3 regions of the Ectopseudomonas oleovorans genome follow, and region 2 is predicted to be linked to each of the others. Evidence: predicted binding sites of a transcription regulator. Region 2 holds the regulator's gene; each other region holds the start of a gene.
What was found. The regulator FliA, encoded in region 2, starts transcription of late flagellar genes. The targets are predictions, from matches to a motif close to CTAAAGTTTNNNNNNNNNNNGCCGNTAA.
Positions count from the first base shown of each region.

Region 1: a site for FliA is predicted at 4,601-4,628, ahead of N5J71_RS09115 (methyl-accepting chemotaxis protein). Genes of this name have one in related genera too.
Region 3: a site for FliA is predicted at 5,314-5,341, ahead of N5J71_RS03760 (methyl-accepting chemotaxis protein). Genes of this name have one in related genera too.

Region 1 covers NZ_JAOCLK010000013.1:34,712-41,518, forward strand. The annotation lists gene N5J71_RS09075 (efflux transporter outer membrane subunit) at 1-79, shown strand, start outside; partial or broken gene N5J71_RS09085 (GGDEF domain-containing protein) at 209-931, opposite strand; partial or broken gene N5J71_RS22405 (hypothetical protein) at 1,047-1,394, opposite strand; gene N5J71_RS09095 (MmcQ/YjbR family DNA-binding protein) at 1,609-1,956, shown strand; gene N5J71_RS09100 (hypothetical protein) at 1,951-2,703, opposite strand; gene N5J71_RS09105 (DUF1294 domain-containing protein) at 2,914-3,639, opposite strand; gene N5J71_RS09110 (undecaprenyl-diphosphate phosphatase) at 3,636-4,466, opposite strand; gene N5J71_RS09115 (methyl-accepting chemotaxis protein) at 4,732-6,366, shown strand; gene N5J71_RS09120 (hypothetical protein) at 6,374-6,807, shown strand, end outside.
Region 2 covers NZ_JAOCLK010000003.1:56,431-63,237, forward strand. The annotation lists gene N5J71_RS02605 (flagellar motor protein) at 1-727, opposite strand, end outside; gene N5J71_RS02610 (protein-glutamate methylesterase/protein-glutamine glutaminase) at 753-1,883, opposite strand; gene N5J71_RS02615 (chemotaxis protein CheA) at 1,929-4,157, opposite strand; gene N5J71_RS02620 (protein phosphatase CheZ) at 4,170-4,958, opposite strand; gene N5J71_RS02625 (chemotaxis response regulator CheY) at 4,978-5,352, opposite strand; gene fliA (RNA polymerase sigma factor FliA) at 5,453-6,199, opposite strand; gene fleN (flagellar synthesis regulator FleN) at 6,196-6,807, opposite strand, start outside.
Region 3 covers NZ_JAOCLK010000004.1:133,681-140,487, forward strand. The annotation lists gene ptsP (phosphoenolpyruvate--protein phosphotransferase) at 1-733, opposite strand, end outside; gene cra (catabolite repressor/activator) at 912-1,898, shown strand; gene N5J71_RS03755 (TatD family hydrolase) at 1,987-2,766, shown strand; gene N5J71_RS03760 (methyl-accepting chemotaxis protein) at 3,099-5,129, opposite strand; gene ampE (regulatory signaling modulator protein AmpE) at 5,524-6,357, opposite strand; gene ampD (1,6-anhydro-N-acetylmuramyl-L-alanine amidase AmpD) at 6,360-6,807, opposite strand, start outside.

The sequences.
Region 1 (6,807 bases), on a different contig from region 2:
CTTGGCCGAGGTCGAGCTCTACGGCGGTATCGTCGCGATCTACAAGGCGCTCGGTGGCGGCTGGCAACCGCAGGCCTGAACCCTCTCTCCAGGGAGCGGCCCAGCTCCGCCGCTTCCTTTAGCCCTGGTCGCGCCTGGCGTGTCCGGGGCTTTTTTATGCAACGCCGTAAATTCCTTTCACGCGCTCTGGTCGCACTCGACGCGGTTACGTCCACCTTGTTTGGCCCGGTACAGGGCTGCATCGGCCCGTTGCAGAAGCTGCTGCGGATCCCCTCCCGCAGTGGCCTGCATTGCGGCCACACCGATGCTCAGGGTGACGCGAGCGTAGGGCGAGCCGCTTCAGAGTAGCCATGGCGGCGATCAGTTTTTCGGCCCGTTGCAGCGCGCCGCCCAACTCGGTGCCCGACGCCAGGAAGACGAACTCCTCCCCTCCGTAGCGGGCAACGAAATCCGTCGAGCGCGCCAGCGTCGCCGCCAGTGTCTGCGCGATCTGACGCAAACAGGCATCGCCTGCCGGGTGCCCGTAGAGGTCGTTGTAGGCCTTGAACCAGTCTACATCCATGATGGCCAGCGCCAGCGGCGTAGCATTGCGTTGTGCCTGTCGCCATTGTTGCGTGAGTTCGGCATCGAACTGCCGGCGGTTGCCGATATTCGTCAATGCATCGGTCACGCTGAGATTTTCCAGGCGTTGATTGAGCCGCTGCAGTTCCTGCGTGCGTTCCTGCACACGCTGCTCCAGTTCACGCTCGGAGCGCTGCAGGGTCTCTACCAGTTGTGCCTGGGTTTGCAGCAGTTGCGCCTGGGTGCGCATTTTTTCCTGACCCATGACGTTGATGCGGTCGGCCAGGGCAAAGGCCAGCAGGAGCATCTCCAGCGATGAGCCCAACTGCAGGCCATCGACGGTGAATACGTTGGTCGGCAGCACGCCCATGGCACGCAGCGTGGTGGTGGCGCCACCGAGTATCAGCAGGCCAAAGGCTGCAAGGAAAAAAATAGGCGCTGCGCTGACGTTTCAGCGTACAGACGAGTGCGATGGCGAATATCGCCAACGCCGTGAGCAGGTTGAACATAATGGCCATGCGCGCGACCTGCGGCAGTACCAGGGCATAGATCACGGGTGTGATCAGGTAAAGAGCAATCATCGCCAGCAACAGACGATCCGCCCAGGGCTGCGTGTGCCGGGTCTGCAGCATCTGGCGCATGAACAGCATCAGCGCGCACAGGGCGAAGGAGGCACTGTCGACGACGTCATACTGAAACCGCTCGGCCATCTCAGGCGAGCGCAGCGCCTCCAGCGTCAGGCTTTGGCTCGTATCCTCGAACTTGCCGACCAGGATCGTCAGCGATGGTCGTGCACGAGCTGGGCAATATCGAGCCTGCGCTCCAGCGCCCATGTATCCGGCAGGCAGACAACCGACAGCACTATCCAGATGATGAGCCGAAGAATGTAAACACGCTTCATTGAGGGCATTCTGTGAGGATCAATGGGCCTGAGCTCAGGGCTGAAAACCTCGGACGAAACCGAGGCGATGACCATGTGCCACCATCGTGCACTGTCACGCGCCCGCTTACGATCTTTATATGCGCGAACGAGTGAAGGAGCGCCCCATGACGCCGCAACACATCATCACTTTCTGCCTGGCCCTGCCTGGCGCCCGCGAAGATTTCAAATGGGGCGGCAATCGGGTGTTTTCCGTGGCCGGCAACAAGATGTTCGCCATTATCGATTCACTCGGTGAGGGGCTGGCCTTCAAGGTCGATGCCGACCTGTTTCTCGGCTATATCGACCGCCCCGGCATCCGCCCTGCCCCTTACCTGGCTCGCGCTCGCTGGATCAGCATGAATGCGCGGCAATTGCCGCTCGGCGACGACGAGCTGCGCCAACTGCTGACGCGCTCGCACCAACTGGTGGTTCGCAAACTGCCAAAACGTCTGCAGCCGGGGTTGCTGCTATAAGGGCGCAGCCATTTGCAGATGGATCACGCGGCGCTGCTGCAGGCTGATCGGTGGCTCGAAAATCTGGCGATAGTGTTCTCTGGCCAGGCGGCGTATCAGCCCACTGCGCTGCGCCTGTGGCAGCAGCGTCTGCAGCAGGCTGTGCAGCTCAGGGTATGCCGGCGAGACGTAGAGGACATGATCCTGTGGGTAACTGAACAGCAGGTGGCGCTCCACCTCCAGATCGGCATGCTGCGTCCACTCATGCGCCATTTCATGGGCGCCGCGGGGCAGGTAATCGATCAGGCGCGTCGTCGAGGCCACCATCCGGTACAGCCGTTTCCAGTCGCCCTCGATGGTCACCACCGGCAGATCATTGGCCTCCCAGATGGCCCTATCCGCCCAGGCCGCTCCCATGCCAGCCACCTGCTGCAGGCGGCGAAAGTCCTCCAGGCTGTGCACGTTGTCATACAAGGCCTGGCTGCCCTTGGGGATGAACAAAATGCGCTGGTTGACCAGGTTGTCGGTCATGCCCACCCGCACCGGCAGGAACCTGCGCTCACGCACCTGTGTCGGGCCAAGGATCAGGGCGCTGATATCCCCACGCTGCAGCATGACCTCCAGGCGCGTCATGGGAGGGTTGCCACGCTCGCGTACCGTGACGTCATGGCCTCCGAGAGCCAGGGTCTGCTCGAGCACTTGTCGGATATAGGCAACTGACTCAGGCGTCCCGCCCAGCGTCAGCTGTACCTCGGTAGAGGCGTACACGGGCCCAAGCAGGCAACACAGCAGCCACAGACCCGCTACCCGAATACGGGGCCTCAGATGCGGTGTAGCAGCGGGTTTGCCGGTTCTTTTCAATCTTGTTGTCATGGCCACGTTGTGCTCGCCAGGCAGGCGGGGTCCCTCTCTGGCAGGCTTGGAACGCCAACATAGCTGCTTGGCACACTGCAATGCCAGTTCCGCAGCAAGCTGTCCCTAGCGCACCAATGAGGGCAGGTGGTGTAGTACGTAGGCGCCATCGAACAGCAGCAGGTCGATCCAGAGTAGCTGGTGCAAGCCGACGATCAGCCAGAAAACCGTCTGATAGGAGGCCTTGCGCGTCTTGTGACGGAAGACTTGTTGAGCGATTAGCGCGCCTGGCCAGCCACCAAGCATTTCGACCAGATGCAGGGTGTTCTCCGGCGTACGCTGAGCACCGATCTGGGCGTTGCGTTTGTCCAGCCAGTACTGCACGAAGCTCAGCAGGCTGGCCGACAGGTACAGCGGCGCCAGCCACCAGAGCCCCTTGCCGAACAGCTGCAGGGCAGCGAGCACTGGCAATACGCAGAGCAAGGCAAACAGGACGATCTTGCTGCCTGGACTGTGGATGCCTCCCGACTGTGTCGCCGCTCTGCGTGCAGGTTTGGCAGCGGGTTTTGGCCGCGCCGACGCAGCATTGTCCGGCGTTTTCGGCTTGCGCCGGATGGCCTGGCGGTCGAGGCTCAGTTCGCCGGCCAGACGCAGGTGCGCGGCACGTGGCCGACCACGCTCGTCGCGCCCTTCGATGAACAGCACATCGTCCCCTGGCTGCGGGCGGCGATCACCGCGCATGACGGAAATGTGCGCGAAAACGTCAGCACCGCCGTTTGCCGGCTGGATGAAGCCAAAGCCCTTGGCATCATCCCAGCTTTTCAGGCGTCCCTTGCGCTCGTTGTCCATCACGGCTGAGCGGTGCTCCAGTCGATCAGGTGCAACTGCCAGGTCGCCAGAATCACCAGGCCGAAGGCAATGCGATACCAAGCGAATACCGCATAGCTGTGGTTGGTGATGAACTTGAGCAAGGCACGCACGGTGATCATCGCCACGATGAAGGTGCTGACGAAGCCAATGGCGAAGATTGGCAAGTCGCTCATCTGCAGAATGTCGCGGTACTTGAACAGCGAATAGACCGTGGCCGCCACCATAGTCGGCATGGCAAGGAAGAAGGAAAACTCGGTCGCGGCCTTGCGCGACAACCCGAAGACCAGGCCGCCGATGATGGTAGCGCCCGAACGCGACGTACCTGGAATCAGCGCCAGGCACTGGGCGAAACCGACCTTCAGGGCCAGCTTCCAGTCCATGTCGTCGACCGTTTCGGCCTGGATGGTATGATCGCGTTTCTCTGCCCAGAGCATGATGATGCCGCCGATGATCAGCGCCATGGCCACGGTAATGGGGTTGAACAGCCAGTGCTCGATGAGATCGGCGAAGGCCAGGCCGAAGATCACGGCCGGAATGAACGCCAACAGCAGATTGAAGGTGAAACGCTGGGCCTTGGGCTCATTGGGCAGCCCGACCACCACACCGAGCACCTTGGCCCGGAACTCCCAGATCACCGCCAGAATGGCGCCAAGCTGGATAATGATCTTAAACGCGGTTGCCGTTTGGCCATTGAAACCTAGCAAGTCTCCGACCACGATCAGGTGCCCGGTGCTGGAAATCGGCAAGAACTCGGTCAGCCCTTCCACAATGCCCAGAATCAGAGCCTGAAAGGCCATCCAGATATCCATCAACTCCCCCAAAGCACGACGACTTCGCCGCGCGTAAACTCGAATATGCAATACAGCCCGCCGTGGGACATAAACACGCTACGCAGGTTCCTGCGCGTGCGTCCCGGCAGAAACAGCGCCTGGCTCGCCAATCACTCAGGTTTTGCGCCTGGCGGCCGAAATGCTATCAGACAACTGGCGTGAATAATGCTCCGATGCGACAGTATCGCCAGTACTGCTCGGGGTTGCCCTGACGCTGACAATTACAACAATCCGGTATTCGCCCATGAACCATTTACGCAGTCTCCCCATCAGCCGTCGCCTGTGGTTGATTCTGGCGCTTGCCCTCCTGACGCTGATCCTCCAGGGCGCTTATATGTTGCGCCAGATACACAGCGATCTTTACCTCGCCAAATCGGAAAAAACCGAGCATGTGGTGCAGAGCGTGGCGGGCATCCTCAAGTATTTCCATGATCTGGAAAGCGCCGGCAGCCTTGACCGTGAACAGGCCCAGAAACAGGCGATGGAGGTCATACGCGGGCTGCGTTATGCCGGCCAGGAGTATTTCTGGATCAATGACCAGACGCCGGTGATGGTCATGCACCCGACCAATCCCAAGCTCGAAGGTCAGAGCCTGTCCAGCTTCAAGGACCCGGACGGCAAGGCGCTGTTCAACGAGATGGTCGCCATCACCCGCAGCCAGGGTGCCGGCCAGGTCGATTACCGCTGGCCGAAGCCAGGCGCCAGTGACCCGGTACCGAAGATTTCCTATGTCGAGCTGTTCCAGCCCTGGGGCTGGATCATTGGCTCCGGTGTCTATGTCGATGATGTACAGGCAGAGTTCAAGGCTCAGGCACTGAAAGCCATCACCATCGGCTTTCTGATCGCCGTGCTGCTGACGGGGCTGGTGGTCGTCATTACCCGCAGTATCGTGCAACCGCTGCAGGCAGCGGTCGACGCCATGGCCAACATCGCCAGCGGCGAAGGGGACCTGACCCGTAATCTCGATACTCATGGCCGCGATGAACTCACCGCACTGGCCGCCCACTTCAATGCCTTCACCGACAAGCTGCGGCACGTTATCCGTCAGATGCTCGAGTCGGCCGGCTCGCTGGATCAGGCCGCGGGCAATCTCGGCGATATTTCCAGCGAAGCTCAGCGCCATAGCCAGCAGCAGGCCCAGCAGATGGAGCTGGTCGCGACCGCCGTCAACGAGGTGACCTACGGTGTGCAGGACGTGGCGAAGAACGCCGAGCACGCCTCCAGCGAGATGCACACCGCCGAGGACCAGGCCAGACAAGGCCAGCAGAACATCGAAGCGAGCCTGCGCCAGATCGATCAGTTGTCGGGCACCATCGACAAGGCCGTCGAGGTGATCCAATCACTGGCCAGCGAGAGCACGCAGATCGGCAGCGTGCTGGAGGTGATCCGCTCCATCGCCGAGCAAACCAACCTGCTCGCCCTCAACGCTGCCATCGAGGCTGCCCGCGCTGGTGAGCAGGGTCGCGGTTTCGCTGTGGTTGCCGACGAAGTGAGGTTGCTGGCGCAACGTACGCAGACCTCCACCGCAGAAATTCAGGGCATGATCGAGCGTCTTCAGGGCAACTCCGAGGCCGCAGTCAAGGTGATCAACGAAAGCAGTCGCGCCTCCCAACTGACTGTGGAACAAGCCAGCCAGGCCGGCGAAAGCCTCGCCCAGATCGCCCAGTCGCTCCGCAACCTGACCGGGCTCAATGCCTCGATCGCCAGCGCCACCCTGCAGCAATCCCACGTGGTGGAGGACATCAATCAGAACGTCACGCAGACGGCAGCGCTGGCCCACAACACCGCCGAGGCTGCCGAGCAGTCGAGCGCGGCCAGCCAGCACCTGAAACAGCTGGCCGACCAGCTCAGTCGTCTGCTTGGGCAATTCCGCGTATGAATCGACCATGAGCAGCATGCAGCATCAGGAGGTCGATTTTAGTCGACCACAGAATCAGGACCTGATCTGGGACCTGGACAGCATGGCCCGCCGCGAGCTGGCCGAACGTTTCATCAAGCTGTTCGAGAACCGCTTGTGCGTCTATTCCGAGTCGGTGGGGCAGCTGTACACCAACTACAGCCTGCACTTCCCCACCGACCTCGGGCGCAAGATGGTGGTGCTGCCTAATCCCTACGCATTCCACGACACCCTGCACGGTATCGATAGCCAGGCCATCCGCAAGACGGGCCTGTGCGTGTTGCCGGGCAAGGTTCTGGGCAAACCTGGGCTCCTGCTCAGCACCCAGATCAAGGATGGCGGGCCGGCGCCCAAGACCATGCCCTTCAAACCAGCCCTGGCGCAGATCATCAGCAACCAGAAGAAAATCGGTGATCTGTTCCT
Region 2 (6,807 bases):
CTTGCAGCTTCAGTTCGATGGAGCGTGGATTCTCTCCCTCGGCAATGGACAGGATGCCTTCGAGCAGCATCTCACGGTAGCGCGACTGACGCATGGCAATGGCCTTGAGCTTGTTGCCCGCAGGCAACAGCAGCAGGTTGGCGAACCCCACACCATAAATGGTGGCAACGAACGCCACGGCAATGCCACTGCCGAGCATGCTCGGGTCGGCCAGATTGCCCATCACATGAATCAACCCCATTACCGCACCAATGATGCCGATGGTCGGCGCGTAGCCGCCCATGCTTTCGAATACCTTGGCAGCCTGGATATCACGCGCTTCCTGGGTATAGAGGTCGACTTCGAGAATGCTGCGAATGGATTCCGGCTCGGCGCCGTCGACCAGCAACTGCAGCCCCTTGCGCGCATAGGGATCAGGCTCGGCATCGGCGACCGCTTCAAGCCCCAGCAGGCCTTCCTTGCGCGCCACCATGCTCCAGCCAACCACACGATTGATACCACCAGGCAGATCGATACGCGGCGGAAAGAAAATCCAGCGCAGGATCCCCATGGCCCGTTTGAATACCTGCACGGGCGCCTGCAGAAACGCTGCACCCAAGGTACCACCGATGACGATCAGCGCGGCCGGGCCATTGAGCAAGGCACCAGCATGCCCACCCTCAAGATAATTGCCGCCCAGAATGGCAACGAACGCCAGGATGACGCCAATAAGGCTCAGTACATCCATGCGCAGGTTTCCGCATCAACACTGTTCACTGGCAGGCCTCGGTCAGATGCCGGCCAATGTCATCGAGGCTATAGACGGCATCGGTCAGATTGGCCTTGACCACCGCCATGGGCATGCCATAGATCACGCAACTGGCCTCATCCTGCGCCCATACCTGGCTCCCGCCCTGCTTGAGCAGACGCGCACCCTCGCGGCCATCGGCGCCCATACCGGTGAGTACCACGGCCAGTACCTTGTCACCATAGGACTTGGCTGCCGAGCCAAAGGTGATATCGACACAGGGTTTGTAGTTGAGACGCTCGTCACCCGGGAGGATTTTCACCGCACCGCGCGCATCGACCATCATCTGCTTGCCGCCAGGTGCCAGCAGCGCCAGACCGGGCCGCAGAATATCGCCGTCTTCGGCTTCCTTGACCTGAATGCGGCACAGCTTGTCCAGGCGCTCGGCAAAGGCCTTGGTGAACGCGGCCGGCATATGCTGGATGAGTACGATGGGCGCTGGAAAATTCGCCGGTAGCTGGGTCAGCACACGCTGCAGAGCCACCGGGCCACCGGTCGAGGTGCCGATGGCAACCAGCTTGTAAGCCTTGCGCTTGGGAGCAGACGAAATCGCAGCCCCACCACCGCTACGTGCAGGAGTTGCGGAAGCGGGAGCCGGTAGAGCAGGTCGTGTCGAGGCAGCAGGACGGCTAATCGGCGCCGCGCTCGGGCTGGCCGCAGTCGGCGCCGGCGCCACTGCAGCCGAGCTGAAACGACGGTTGCTGCGTGCGATGCTGTGCACCTTCTCGCAGAGCATCTGCTTGACCTTCTCGGGGTTGCGCGAGATGTCTTCGAAGTTCTTCGGCAGGAAATCCACCGCGCCGGCGTCCAGGGCATCGAGGGTCACCCGCGCCCCTTCGTGCGTCAGCGAGGAGAACATCAGCACCGGCGTTGGACAGCGCTGCATGATGTTTCGCACAGCGGTGATGCCGTCCATCATCGGCATCTCGTAATCCATGGTGATCACGTCGGGCTTGAGTGCCAGCGCCTGATCGATGGCCTCACGCCCGTTGGTAGCCGTGCCCACGACCTGAATGCTGGGGTCAGCAGACAGGATTTCCGAGACACGCCGGCGGAAAAAGCCGGAGTCGTCCACCACCAGAACCTTAACAGCCATACACACTCCTAGACGGCGCGAAGCCATGGCCCGCGCCGCGAAACATCAGAAACGTCGAGCGTAGCGCTTGAGCATGCTCGGTACGTCGAGAATCAATGCGATGCGTCCGTCACCAGTGATCGTGGCGCCGGACATGCCGGGCGTGCCTTGCAGCATCTTGCCCAGTGGCTTGATTACCACCTCTTCCTGACCGACCAATTGATCGACGACAAAGCCGATGCGATGGCTGCCCACGGTGAGGATCACCACATGGCCTTCGCGCTGTTCCTCCTGGAAAGCCTGCGGCACCAGCCAACGCTTGAGATAGAACAGCGGTAACGCCTTGTCGCGCACGATCACCACTTCCTGGCCGTCGACCACGTTGGTGCGAGACAGGTCGAGATGGAAGATCTCGTTGACGTTGACCAAGGGGAAGGCAAAGGCCTGGTTCTCCAGCATCACCATCAGCGTCGGCATGATCGCCAGGGTCAGCGGCACCTTGATGATGATCTTCGAGCCCTGGCCCTTCTGCGAGAACACGTTGACCGTGCCATTGAGCTGGGAGATCTTGGTTTTCACCACATCCATGCCGACACCACGGCCGGATACGTCAGAAATCTCGGTCTTGGTCGAGAAGCCCGGGGCGAAGATCAGGTTGTAGCATTCGAACTCGTTGAGGCGATCTGCCGCATCCTTGTCCAGCAGGCCCTTCTCCACGGCCTTGGCGCGCAGCACGTCGGCGTCCATCCCCTTACCGTCATCGGTGATCGACAACAGGATGTGGTCGCCTTCCTGCTCGGCAGACAGCACCACGCGCCCTGCACGGGACTTGCCAGCCTTCTCGCGCTCTTCCGGGGTTTCCACACCATGGTCGACGGCGTTGCGCACCAAGTGCACCAGCGGGTCTGCCAGCGCCTCGACCAGGTTCTTGTCGAGGTCGGTTTCCTCGCCCACCAGCTCGAGGTTGATTTCCTTCTTCAGGTTGCGCGCCAGATCGCGTACCAGGCGCGGGAAGCGGCCGAAGACCTTCTTGATCGGCTGCATGCGGGTCTTCATGACCGAGGTCTGCAGATCGGCCGTGACCACATCGAGATTCGACACGGCCTTGGCCATGGCCTCATCGCCGCTGTTGAGCCCCAGACGAACCAGACGGTTACGCACCAACACCAGCTCGCCGACCATGTTCATGATTTCATCGAGGCGTGCGGTATCGACCCGTACGGTGGTTTCCGCTTCGCTGGCAGGGGCCTTCTCAGCCGCAGCAGGGGCTGGCGCCGGCGCCGCGGCACGCGGTGCGGCAGGTTCAGCCTTGGCTGCAGCAGGCTTGGCTGCTGGTGCAGCGGCCTTGGGCGCGGCGGTCGGTTTCTCAGCAACTACAGGGGCCGACTCGCTTGGCGGCACGAACTTGCCCTTACCGTGCAACTGATCGAGCAAGGACTCGAACTCGTCGTCGGTAATATCGTCACTTGCCGGTGCAGGCGCTGCAGCAACAGCGGCTACAGGCGGGGCAGTTTCGGCTGCACCGGAGAACTGGCCTTTGCCATGCAGCTGATCGAGCAGCGCTTCGAATTCATCGTCGGTTATGTCGTCACCTGCCGCTGCGGCAGCCGGCGCAGAGGCCACGGCACTGGCAACAACAGGCGTTTCGACCGTGCCGGAGAACTGCCCTTTGCCGTGCAACTGGTCGAGCAACGACTCGAATTCGTCATCGGTGATTTCGTCACTGGCAGCGCTCTCTGCACTCGGAGCGCCCGCTTGCGCATCACCCAGCGCATCGAGCAGCTGCTCGAATTCGCTGTCGGTGATGTCTCCGGAAGCAACGGACGGAGCGACCGCCTGGGGTTCTGGCTCCGGCTCGGGTTCGGGCTCTGCCTGCTGCACTGGCGCAGGGGCCGCCTCGCCACCGCCCGGCTTTGCCAGACGCGACAGGGCTGCCAGAAGCTCAGGCGACGCGGGCGTCGGCTCACGCCGCTCACGCACCTCGCCGAACATGCCATTGATAGCATCAAGAGCCTCGAGCACCACATCCATCAACTCCGACTCGACGCGACGCTCACCCTTGCGCAGGATGTCGAAGACGTTTTCGGCGATATGGCAGCACTCCACCAACTCGTTGAGTTGGAGGAAACCCGCTCCACCCTTGACGGTATGAAAACCGCGGAAGATGGCATTGAGCAGGTTCATGTCGTCCGGTCGGCTTTCCAGCTCGACTAACTGTTCGGACAACTGTTCGAGAATCTCGCCGGCCTCTACCAGGAAATCCTGGAGGATCTCTTCATCGGCGCCGAAGCTCATATTGTGTGCTCCTTAGAACCCTAGGCTGGACAGCAGGTCGTCGACATCGTCTTGGTTGGAGGCAACGTCATCACGCTTATCGGCATGAATCTGCGGACCTTCACCCCGCGATGGTTCTTTTAATTTTTCCTGTTCGGCGCGTAGCACGTCGTGGTTGTGCTGAATGCCGGCAAAACGGTCGACCTGGCTGGCCATGAGCATCAGCTTGAGCAGGTTGCTTTCCACTTCGGTCACCAGTTGGGTGACACGCTTGATCACCTGGCCGGTGAGGTCCTGGTAGTCCTGCGCCAACAGAATGTCGTTGAGATGACCGGAGAGCTTGGCGCCATCTCGCTCGCTACGGGCGAGGAACAGCTCGACACGCTTGGCCAGCTCACGAAAGCCATCGGCACCGATTTCGCGGCGCATGAAACGACCCCACTCGACGCTCAGGCTTTGCGCTTCATCGCTCAGGTCGTTGACCAGCGGCGCGCTCTGCTCCACCAGATCCATGGTCCGGTTGGCAGCCTTTTCGGTCATGGTCACGACGTAGTTCAGGCGTTCGGTAGCGTCGGCGATCTGCGACAGTTCCTGGGCATGCGGCATACGCGGATCGAGCTGAAAATTGACAATGGCGTTGTGCAGTTCACGGGTCAGTTTGCCGACCTCGTGATACAGCCCGCGATCGCGGACCTTGTTCAGCTCGTTGATCAGTTGCACCGCAGCGCCGAAATTACCTTGCTCAAGGCTATCGACCAGATCGCGGGCATTGCTTTTCAGGGTCGACTCGAGGTCACCCAGCGTGGAGTCATCATGTTCCATAGCACCCTCGCGGCTGACATCAGCCGTTGACCCGCTCGAAGATCTTCTCGATCTTTTCCTTCAACACCTGAGCGGTGAAGGGCTTGACCACGTAGCCATTCACACCGGCCTGGGCCGCCTCGATGATCTGATCGCGCTTGGCTTCGGCAGTCACCATCAGCACCGGCAGGTGCTTGAGGCGATCGTCGGCACGTACCGCACGCAGCAGGTCGATGCCGGTCATGCCGGGCATGTTCCAGTCGGTCACCAGAAAGTCGAAACTGCCGCTTTGCAGCATCGGCAGCGCCGAGGTGCCGTCATCGGCTTCCGCGGTGTTAGTGAAACCCAAGTCCCGCAAGAGGTTCTTGATGATCCGTCGCATCGTCGAGAAATCGTCAACGATGAGGATTTTCATGTTCTTGTCCAAGTCGACCTCCGTACAGTCCCAAACGTATTGCGCTTGCAACTACGCCCTTTAATCGTGAAACCGTTTTGCGCCTGCGAGTACGCCGCGTTCAGCCAGCGCGCCATTCACTCAGCCGCGAGCGCAAACGCGCCGCGCACTGGCTGTGCAACTGGCTCACGCGTGACTCGCTAACCCCCAGCACTTCACCGATTTCCTTCAAGTTCAGTTCTTCATCGTAATACAGCGCCAGCACCAGACGTTCGCGCTCCGGCAAACCGGCGATGGCATCGGCCAAGGCCGCCTGGAAGCGTTCGTCTTCGAGGTTCCGCGAAGGTTCGAGGTGAGTGTGTCCGGCGTCTTCGTGCAACCCGCCATGCTCGCCGTCCTGCAACAGGTCGTCGAAACTAAACAGGCGGCTGCCCAAAGTGTCGCCAAGAATGCCGTAGTAATCTTCCAGACTCAATTGGAGTTCGGCCGCAACCTCGTGATCTTTAGCGTCCCGCCCGGTTCTTGCCTCAACGACACGAATCGCATCGCTGACCATACGGCTGTTGCGGTGCACCGAACGCGGCGCCCAATCACCCTTGCGCACCTCGTCGAGCATGGAGCCGCGAATACGGATACCGGCGAAGGTCTCGAAACTGGCACCCTTGCTGGAATCGTATTTGCGCGAGGCTTCGAGCAGGCCGATCATGCCGGCCTGGATAAGATCATCAACCTGCACGCTGGCCGGCAGACGAGCCAGCAGGTGGAAGGCAATGCGCTTGACCAGCGGTGCATAGCGCTCGATCAACTGGTGCTGGGAGTCCTGCGCCTGAGCCTTGTTGTACATGCGAAGTCCAGAAGCTGCTGTCATATGGCCGAGTCTGCAGTCGGTTGTTGCACCAGACGCTCGACGAAAAACTCCAGATGGCCACGGGGATTGGCCGGCAACGGCCAGGTGTCGACCTTCTGAGCGATCGCCTTGAACGCCAGAGCGCACTTGGATCGAGGGAAGGCTTCATAGACGGCGCGCTGCTTCTGCACGGCCTTGCGCACACACTCATCGTAGGGCACGGCGCCAACATACTGCAGGGCGACATCGAGGAAGCGATCCGTCACCTTGGTCAGCTTAGCAAACAGATTGCGCCCTTCCTGCGGGCTGTGCGCCATGTTGGCCAGAACGCGGAAGCGACTGATGCCGTGGTCACGGTTGAGCAGCTTGATCAACGCATAGGCGTCGGTGATCGAGGTGGGCTCATCGCAGACCACCACGAGAATTTCCTGCGCGGCACGGACGAAGCTGACCACGGCATCACCGATGCCGGCGGCGGTGTCGATCACCAGCACGTCGAGGTTCTCGCTGATGTCGCTGAAGGCCTGGATCAGCCCGGCATGCTGCATCGGCGTGAGGCTGACCATGCTCTGCGTGCCGGAGGCAGCCGGCACGATACGGATGCCGCCCGGCCCCTGCAGGAGGACGTC
Region 3 (6,807 bases), on a different contig from region 2:
CCTGGCGATGCGCCTCACCCTGGCTGGCCAGGCAGAACAGACCGCGCAACGCCTCGCCGCGAAAACTCAGCGGCTGCGCCGGGGTGACGAAGGCCAGCCCGGGCCGCTCGACACTGGCCTCGCTGTGCAGCCACCACAGGCCATCGCCCAGCGGCAGCGGCTCGCCACGGGCCAGACCGAGGGCGAAACCGCTGCGTGCGCAGCCAGCCTGGCGCAACAGGCGCGCGCCCTGCCAAAGCAATTCGTCGAAATCTTCAGCCGGCTGCCCCAGTGCCACCAGTTGGCCGTCCAGCGCCAGCGCCTGCGGTGCGCCCTGCAGCAGTTCGAGAATCTGCGCCGGCTCACGGGCCTCACGCAGCGCCTGGCTCAGATCGCCCTCGCCCAGCGCGCGGGTCAGCAGTTGTAGCAGATGCAGGTGTTCGTCGGATTGCGCGGCGATGGCGATGGCCAGGTACACCTGCTGGCCATTGCCCCAGTCCACCCCATCGGGGAACTGGATCAGGCTGACGCCGGTGCGCAGCACCTGGTCGCGGGTCTGCGGCGTGCCATGGGGAATGGCGATGCCCTGGCCGAGGAAGGTCGAACCCTGGGCTTCACGCGCCTGCAGGCCTTCGAGATAAGCCGGAGTGGCCAGGCCGGCAGAGGCCAGCGCATCGCCAAGCATGGCCAGAGCTTCGTCCTTGTTCGCCGCAGCCCGGCCCATCTGGATTTGGCTGGCATCGAGTTCGAGCATAGTGGTCTCCGACTTATTGTTTTGGCTAAGACTAGTCGATGAATCAGCATGCTGAAACGATTCATCAAGCGCTGGCACCTTATCCGATAATGAGTGATCCTTGAAGCCCGGCCGTCGCCGAGTCGCGTAGACTCGCGGCGCTCGCACGCCCTCTCAATCAGCGATTCAGGATGCGCCCGTGAAACTCAGCGACATCGCCCGCCTGGCTCAGGTCTCGGTTACAACCGCCAGCTACGTGATCAACGGTCAGGCAGAGAAACGCCGGATCAGCCCTGCCACCGTGGCCCGGGTGCTGGCGGTGGTCGAAGAGCATGGCTATCGCCCGGATCAGCAGGCTGCCAGCCTGCGGCGCGGGCAGAGTCGCTGCCTCGGTTTCATCCTGCCGGACCTGGAAAATCCCAGCTATGCGCGCCTGGCCAAGCTGCTCGAGCAGAAGGCCCGCGCCGCCGGCTACCAGTTGCTGATCGCCAGTTCCGATGACGACCCGAGCAGCGAACGGCAGTTGCTCGACCTGTTTCGCTCGCGTCGCTGCGAGGCACTGATCGTCGCCAGTTGCCTACCGCCGGACGACCCGCTGTACCCCAGCATCGTCGCCACCGGCCTGCCCGTGATCGCAGTCGACCGGGCATTGTCGCCCACTCACATTCGCTCGGTGGTCAGCGATGACGAACAAGCCGGACGCACCCTCACCGCCAGCCTGCTGACGCCCAAACCGCGTCATATCGCGCTGCTTGGCGCACGCGCTGAACTGGTCATCAGCCAGGCGCGCGAACGCGGCTTCCGTTCGGCACTGGAAGGTTTCGACGGGCGCGTCAGCGTCTATCACGGTGAGCTGTTCAGCCGTGCTTGTGGCTACCGACAGATGCAAACACTGCTGGAGGAAGTCGGCTCGCCGGATGCGCTGCTGACCACCGCCTACGTGCTGCTCGAAGGGGTGTTCGATGCGCTACGCGAACAGGGCAGCGAGCAATGGCCTTCAGTGCGTCTGGCCACATTCGGCGATACCCAGTTGCTGGATTTCCTGCCGCTGCGGGTCAATGCCATGAGCCAGCAGCACGAACGCATTGCCGAACGGGTATTGGCCTGGACCTTACAGGCGGTGGAGAACAACGACTATAGCCCCGGCATCGAGGCCATCGAACGCAGTTTCAAGGCGCGCCTGTAGTTTCTGACGCCCGCTGGCGGGCGATCATGACGGGTAGTAGACGTATCCACGCCTGGCATCTGCCTGAAAAATCACCGAAGCTTGGCCCATGCGCCTGATCGACACCCATACGCACCTGGACTTCCCCGACTTCGACGCCGATCGCGACGAAGTACTCGCGCGCAGCCACGCGCTGGGCGTGCAGCGCATGGTCGTGCTCGGCGTCTACCAGGCCAACTGGCAGCGGCTATGGCAGCTGGTCGAAGAAGATGAAAGCCTGTACGCAGCCTTCGGCCTGCATCCAGTCTATCTGGACGAACATCGTCCGCAGGATCTCCTTGAGCTGCGCGACTGGCTGAGCAAACTGGCTGGGCACCACAAGTTGTGCGCCGTCGGTGAGTTCGGTCTGGACTATTACCTGGAGCAGTTGGATCGGCAGCGCCAGCAGGCGCTGTTCGAAGCACAGCTGCAACTTGCTGCCGACTTCGAACTGCCGGCGCTGCTGCACGTGCGCCGCGCCCATGCCGCGACCATCGCCACCCTCAAGCGCTTTCGTCTGGCGCGCGGCGGCATCATCCACGCCTTCGCCGGTAGCTACGAGGAGGCGCGCGAGTACATCAAGCTGGGTTTCCGCCTCGGTCTTGGTGGCGCCGCTACCTGGCCGCAAGCCAATCGACTGCGCAAGGTGGTGGCGCAGCTGCCGTTGGAGAGCATCGTGCTGGAAACCGACTCACCGGACATGGCCCCAGCCATGTACCCCAACCAGCGCAACAGCCCGGAGTACCTGGCTGACATCTGTGCCGAGCTGGCAGCGTTGCGTGGCGTTACAGCCGAAGAGCTGGCTACGGCCAGCAGCCGTAATGCGGATGAGTTGTTCGGCTGGGCATAGACCTCAGGAAAATCGTCTTACATGACCGTCTGTAGGAGCCCCGCCCCGGGGCGAATGCTTCCAGACCGTGTCGCCCTGATTCGCGGCGGGGCGCCGCTCCTACACGTGCCATCTGTGCTTCCGGTTGTTATGGAACAACCTTCACCGTCACTCCCGCGAAGGCGGGAGCCCAGGAGCTACAGAGACTCTGGATTCCCGTCCTCCGACCAGGAACGCTTCGAGGACAGGCTCTGCGCAGGAAAGGCGACTGGAGAGAGTCGCCCAAGCTCGCGGCGGGGCACCGCTCCTACAGGGTCAGAGCAATGGCCAAGGGAAGCCTGTGGGAGGAGCGATCAGACGCGAAACGCGCCGATCAACTGCTTGAGACGCGTAACCAGCTCGCTCAGCTCGCGGCTGGCCTGCTCGGTTTGGCTGGCACCGGCAGCGGTGCGCTCACCCGCATGATTGATCTCGACGATATTCTGGTCGATATCGTGCGCCACCGCCGTCTGCTGCTCGGCCGCCGCGGCGATCTGCTGGTTCTGGTCGACGATCATGCCCACTGCGCCGAGGATGTTCTCCAGGGCCTGCTGCACCTTGGCCGACTGGCTGACCGTACCATCCGCCATCTGGTGACTGGCGTTCATCGCCTTCACCGCCGCCCCCACACCGCCCTGCAGCTTGGCGATCATCGCTTCGATCTCTTCGGTGGACTGCTGGGTGCGCTTGGCCAGGTTGCGCACCTCGTCAGCCACCACGGCGAAACCGCGACCCTGTTCACCAGCCCGCGCCGCCTCGATGGCAGCATTGAGCGCCAGCAGGTTGGTCTGCTCGGCGATGCCCTTGATCACATCGAGTACCTGGCTGATCGCCGCACTGTCGCTGGCCAGCTGGTTGATCACCGCCACTGACTGGTCGATTTCACCGGCAAGACGCTGGATCGCACCGACCTGCTGCTCGACCAATGCGCGGCCACTGACCGTTTCCTGATTAACGCTCTGCGCGCTACCCACCGCAGCGGCGGCGCTGCGCGCCACCTCCTGGGCAGTGGCGGACATCTGGTTCATCGCCGTGGCCACCTGCTCGATCTGTGCACGCTGACCAGCCACCGCCTGGTTGCTCTCGCCTGAAACCAGCTCGACACGATCCGCCTGGCCACCGACCTCGCCCACCGTATGCCCGACGCGCTCGATCAGGTCATGGATACGCACCACGGTCTGGTTGAACACCTGCCCCAGCTCGCCCAGCTCGTCTCGGCTCTGTGCCTGGAAGTTGGCCGTCATATCGCCTGCGGCAACCCTGTCCATCACCTTACCCAGGTTTTTCAGGGTAGAGCGGGTGGAAACGTAGAAGCCGCTGTAGAGGTAGACGATCAACAGGAACACCACCACCAACGCCACCACCAGCAACACCATCTGTGCTCGGTTCTCGGTCAGCCGCTCACTCAACTGGCTATCGAGGAACGCCAGCAGGCCGTCGTTGAAGGCGTAGGTCTTGGCCATTTCCTGGCTGACCTGATCGTAGAACTGCGCCCAGGGCGTATCCAGGCTGTCGGCGATGATCACCTGATCCTCGAACAGTACGCCGCTGTCCTTCAGACTCTGGCGACTGGCTTCGGCCAGGCTGCCCAGCCCATTCTGCGCCGCGACGTTACCGGCCAGTGCCTCCTGCAGATTCAGGCCGTACTCGGCATGCAACTTCTCCAACTGCAGCAGCAGGTCATCGAACTTGGTACTGGCCGCCGAATTGAGAAAACCCTGCCCCAGGGAATAGGCGCCGATGGCACGGCCTTGGCTGAGCACATTGGTGATCTGCGGGGTGACGTTGGTGATCAGCTCGGTAATCTGCCGCACCTGGCGTTGCGGGTCCTGGCTCAACCCCGCCTGGCTGGCCACCAGCTTGATGAAGACCTGGGAGGAGCCCAGCAGCTTCTCGACGATGACGGTCTTGCTCTGCAACGAGGTCTCGGCCTCTGCGCTTTTCAGCTCGGCCAGCAATTCGTCGCGCTTGGCGACGAACTCCGCTGCCTGCTCGGCATCGCTGGTCACCGGCTGCAGCCCTTGCAGGCCGGTATTGAGCGACTGCTGCAGTTGATCTATACGCCCCTCCAGATCCCCCGCCTGACCGGACTGACCGATCATCGCGTTGATCTGCACCAGGTCGTTGAGGCTCTCCAGATCGCGGCGCAGCTGCAAGCTACTGCCGAGTAGCTCGAGGCTTTCCAGGGCAGTCTGGGTACCAACGAACTGACGATAGGAGTCACGCACCAGATAGAAGTTGGTGACGAGCATAGGCAGGAAGAACAAAACGCTGATCAGGCTGAACTTCATGCCGAAGCTGAGGCGATTCATCAGCGCGATGGCCGGGTACAACACTGTCTTCACTAGACGTCTCCAGTTGCCATTTTATTGTTATTGGTATCGCTTGAACGGCCGCAGAGCCTCTCACGGGCTGACGACGGCGTCCTGTGCAGCCCGACCTGTGGCGCGTGAATCGACGCGGCGAATACAGGCAGATAAATGTGACGAAAATCACCAAACAGGGTCGGCTACCGCCTCCTTATACCCCTTATCGACACGCGCCTCTGTAACTTAAGGTTAAATGCGCGCTGAGCGCGTCCAGCTAAGGCCGTGTAGGAGCACCGACTCGGGGCGAATGCTGTTTTGCCATTCGCCGCAGGGCGCGGCTTCCACAAAGCCGGCACGTAGGGCGGGTGCAACCCGCCACTGTGCGTGACAGCAGGCTGCCCCCGCCCTGCATAGCGCTTGGGCAGGATCTCTAGATGAATAACACCCAAACCGCATAACCGGCATACCAGACCACTGCGGCACGAATCAGCAGTTGCCACAGCTGATCCAGGGTATCGACACCCTCCTCACCCATCACTGGCGGCGGCATCTCAGCGGCCGCACGTCCGGCCTTGATCACCAGTTGCGCGGCAGAAATGTCCCAGCTCAGCAGCTCATGCAGCAAGGCGCGGCTGACGGCGACGAAATTACCGACCAGCGCGAAACTGGAGGCCAGCACCCGCGCCGGCAGCCAATCGAAGGCATGTCGCAGTTGCACCGCTCGCTCACGCAACGCCGGCTGCTGCGCATGCTCGGCGCTCAGCGCCAGCAGGCGATACGCCAGCGCCGCCATCGGCCCAAGCAGCAGATACCAGAAAATAACCGCGAAGAAGCTTTGATACGCCTGCCACAGCAAGTGCCCCTGAACCTGCACCAGCAGCTCGCTGCCCTCCTCCGGTTCTAACGAAAGGTCACGTTCGGCCACGTGATAAGCCGCCTGACCATCGCCACGCCGCCAGGCATCACGAAACGGCCCCAGGGCGGCGAGCAGATCGCCACGCCCCAGGCTGTAGATCAGCACCAGCAAATGCACGGGCAACGCCAGCCAACCGTAAGCCAGCGGTTCGAGCACCAGCAAGAGCAGCCCCAGCACCAGCACCGGCAGCAACACCAGCAGCGCCAGGCACAGCCAGGGCGCCTGCTGAAAACCACCCTGTTGCAAACGCTGGAGCTGTGCCAACCAGGGGCCGTCCTGCTGGATGCGCAGACGCCAGGCAGAAAATTTCTCGACCCACAGCACCAGCAGAATCACCAGAAAACTCATTGCTACCTCTCCTTCAATTCGGCGTGCAGACGCGACCAGTCGAACGCTGCCCCCGGGTCGGTCTTGCGCCCAGGCGCGATATCGTTGTGGCCGCGGATGCGCTGCGTCGACAGTGCCGGGTAAGCGTCCAGCAACTGCCGCGTCAGCTCGGCCAACCTGGCGTATTGAGCATCGGTATAAGGCAGATCATCCGTCCCTTCCAGCTCCACACCCAGCGAAAAATCGTTGCAGTTGTCGCGCCCCTCGAACCAGGAAACCCCGGCGTGCCAGGCACGATCCAGACAGGAGACGAACTGCGTCAGCCCGCCATCACGCTCGATGAAAAAATGCGCGGAAACCTGCAAGGAAGCAATTTCGGCGAAGAAAGGATGCTCGTCCACCGGCAAGCGGTTCTGAAAGAACGCTTGCACCTTGCCAGTACCGAACTGCCCGGGTGGCAGGCTGATGTTG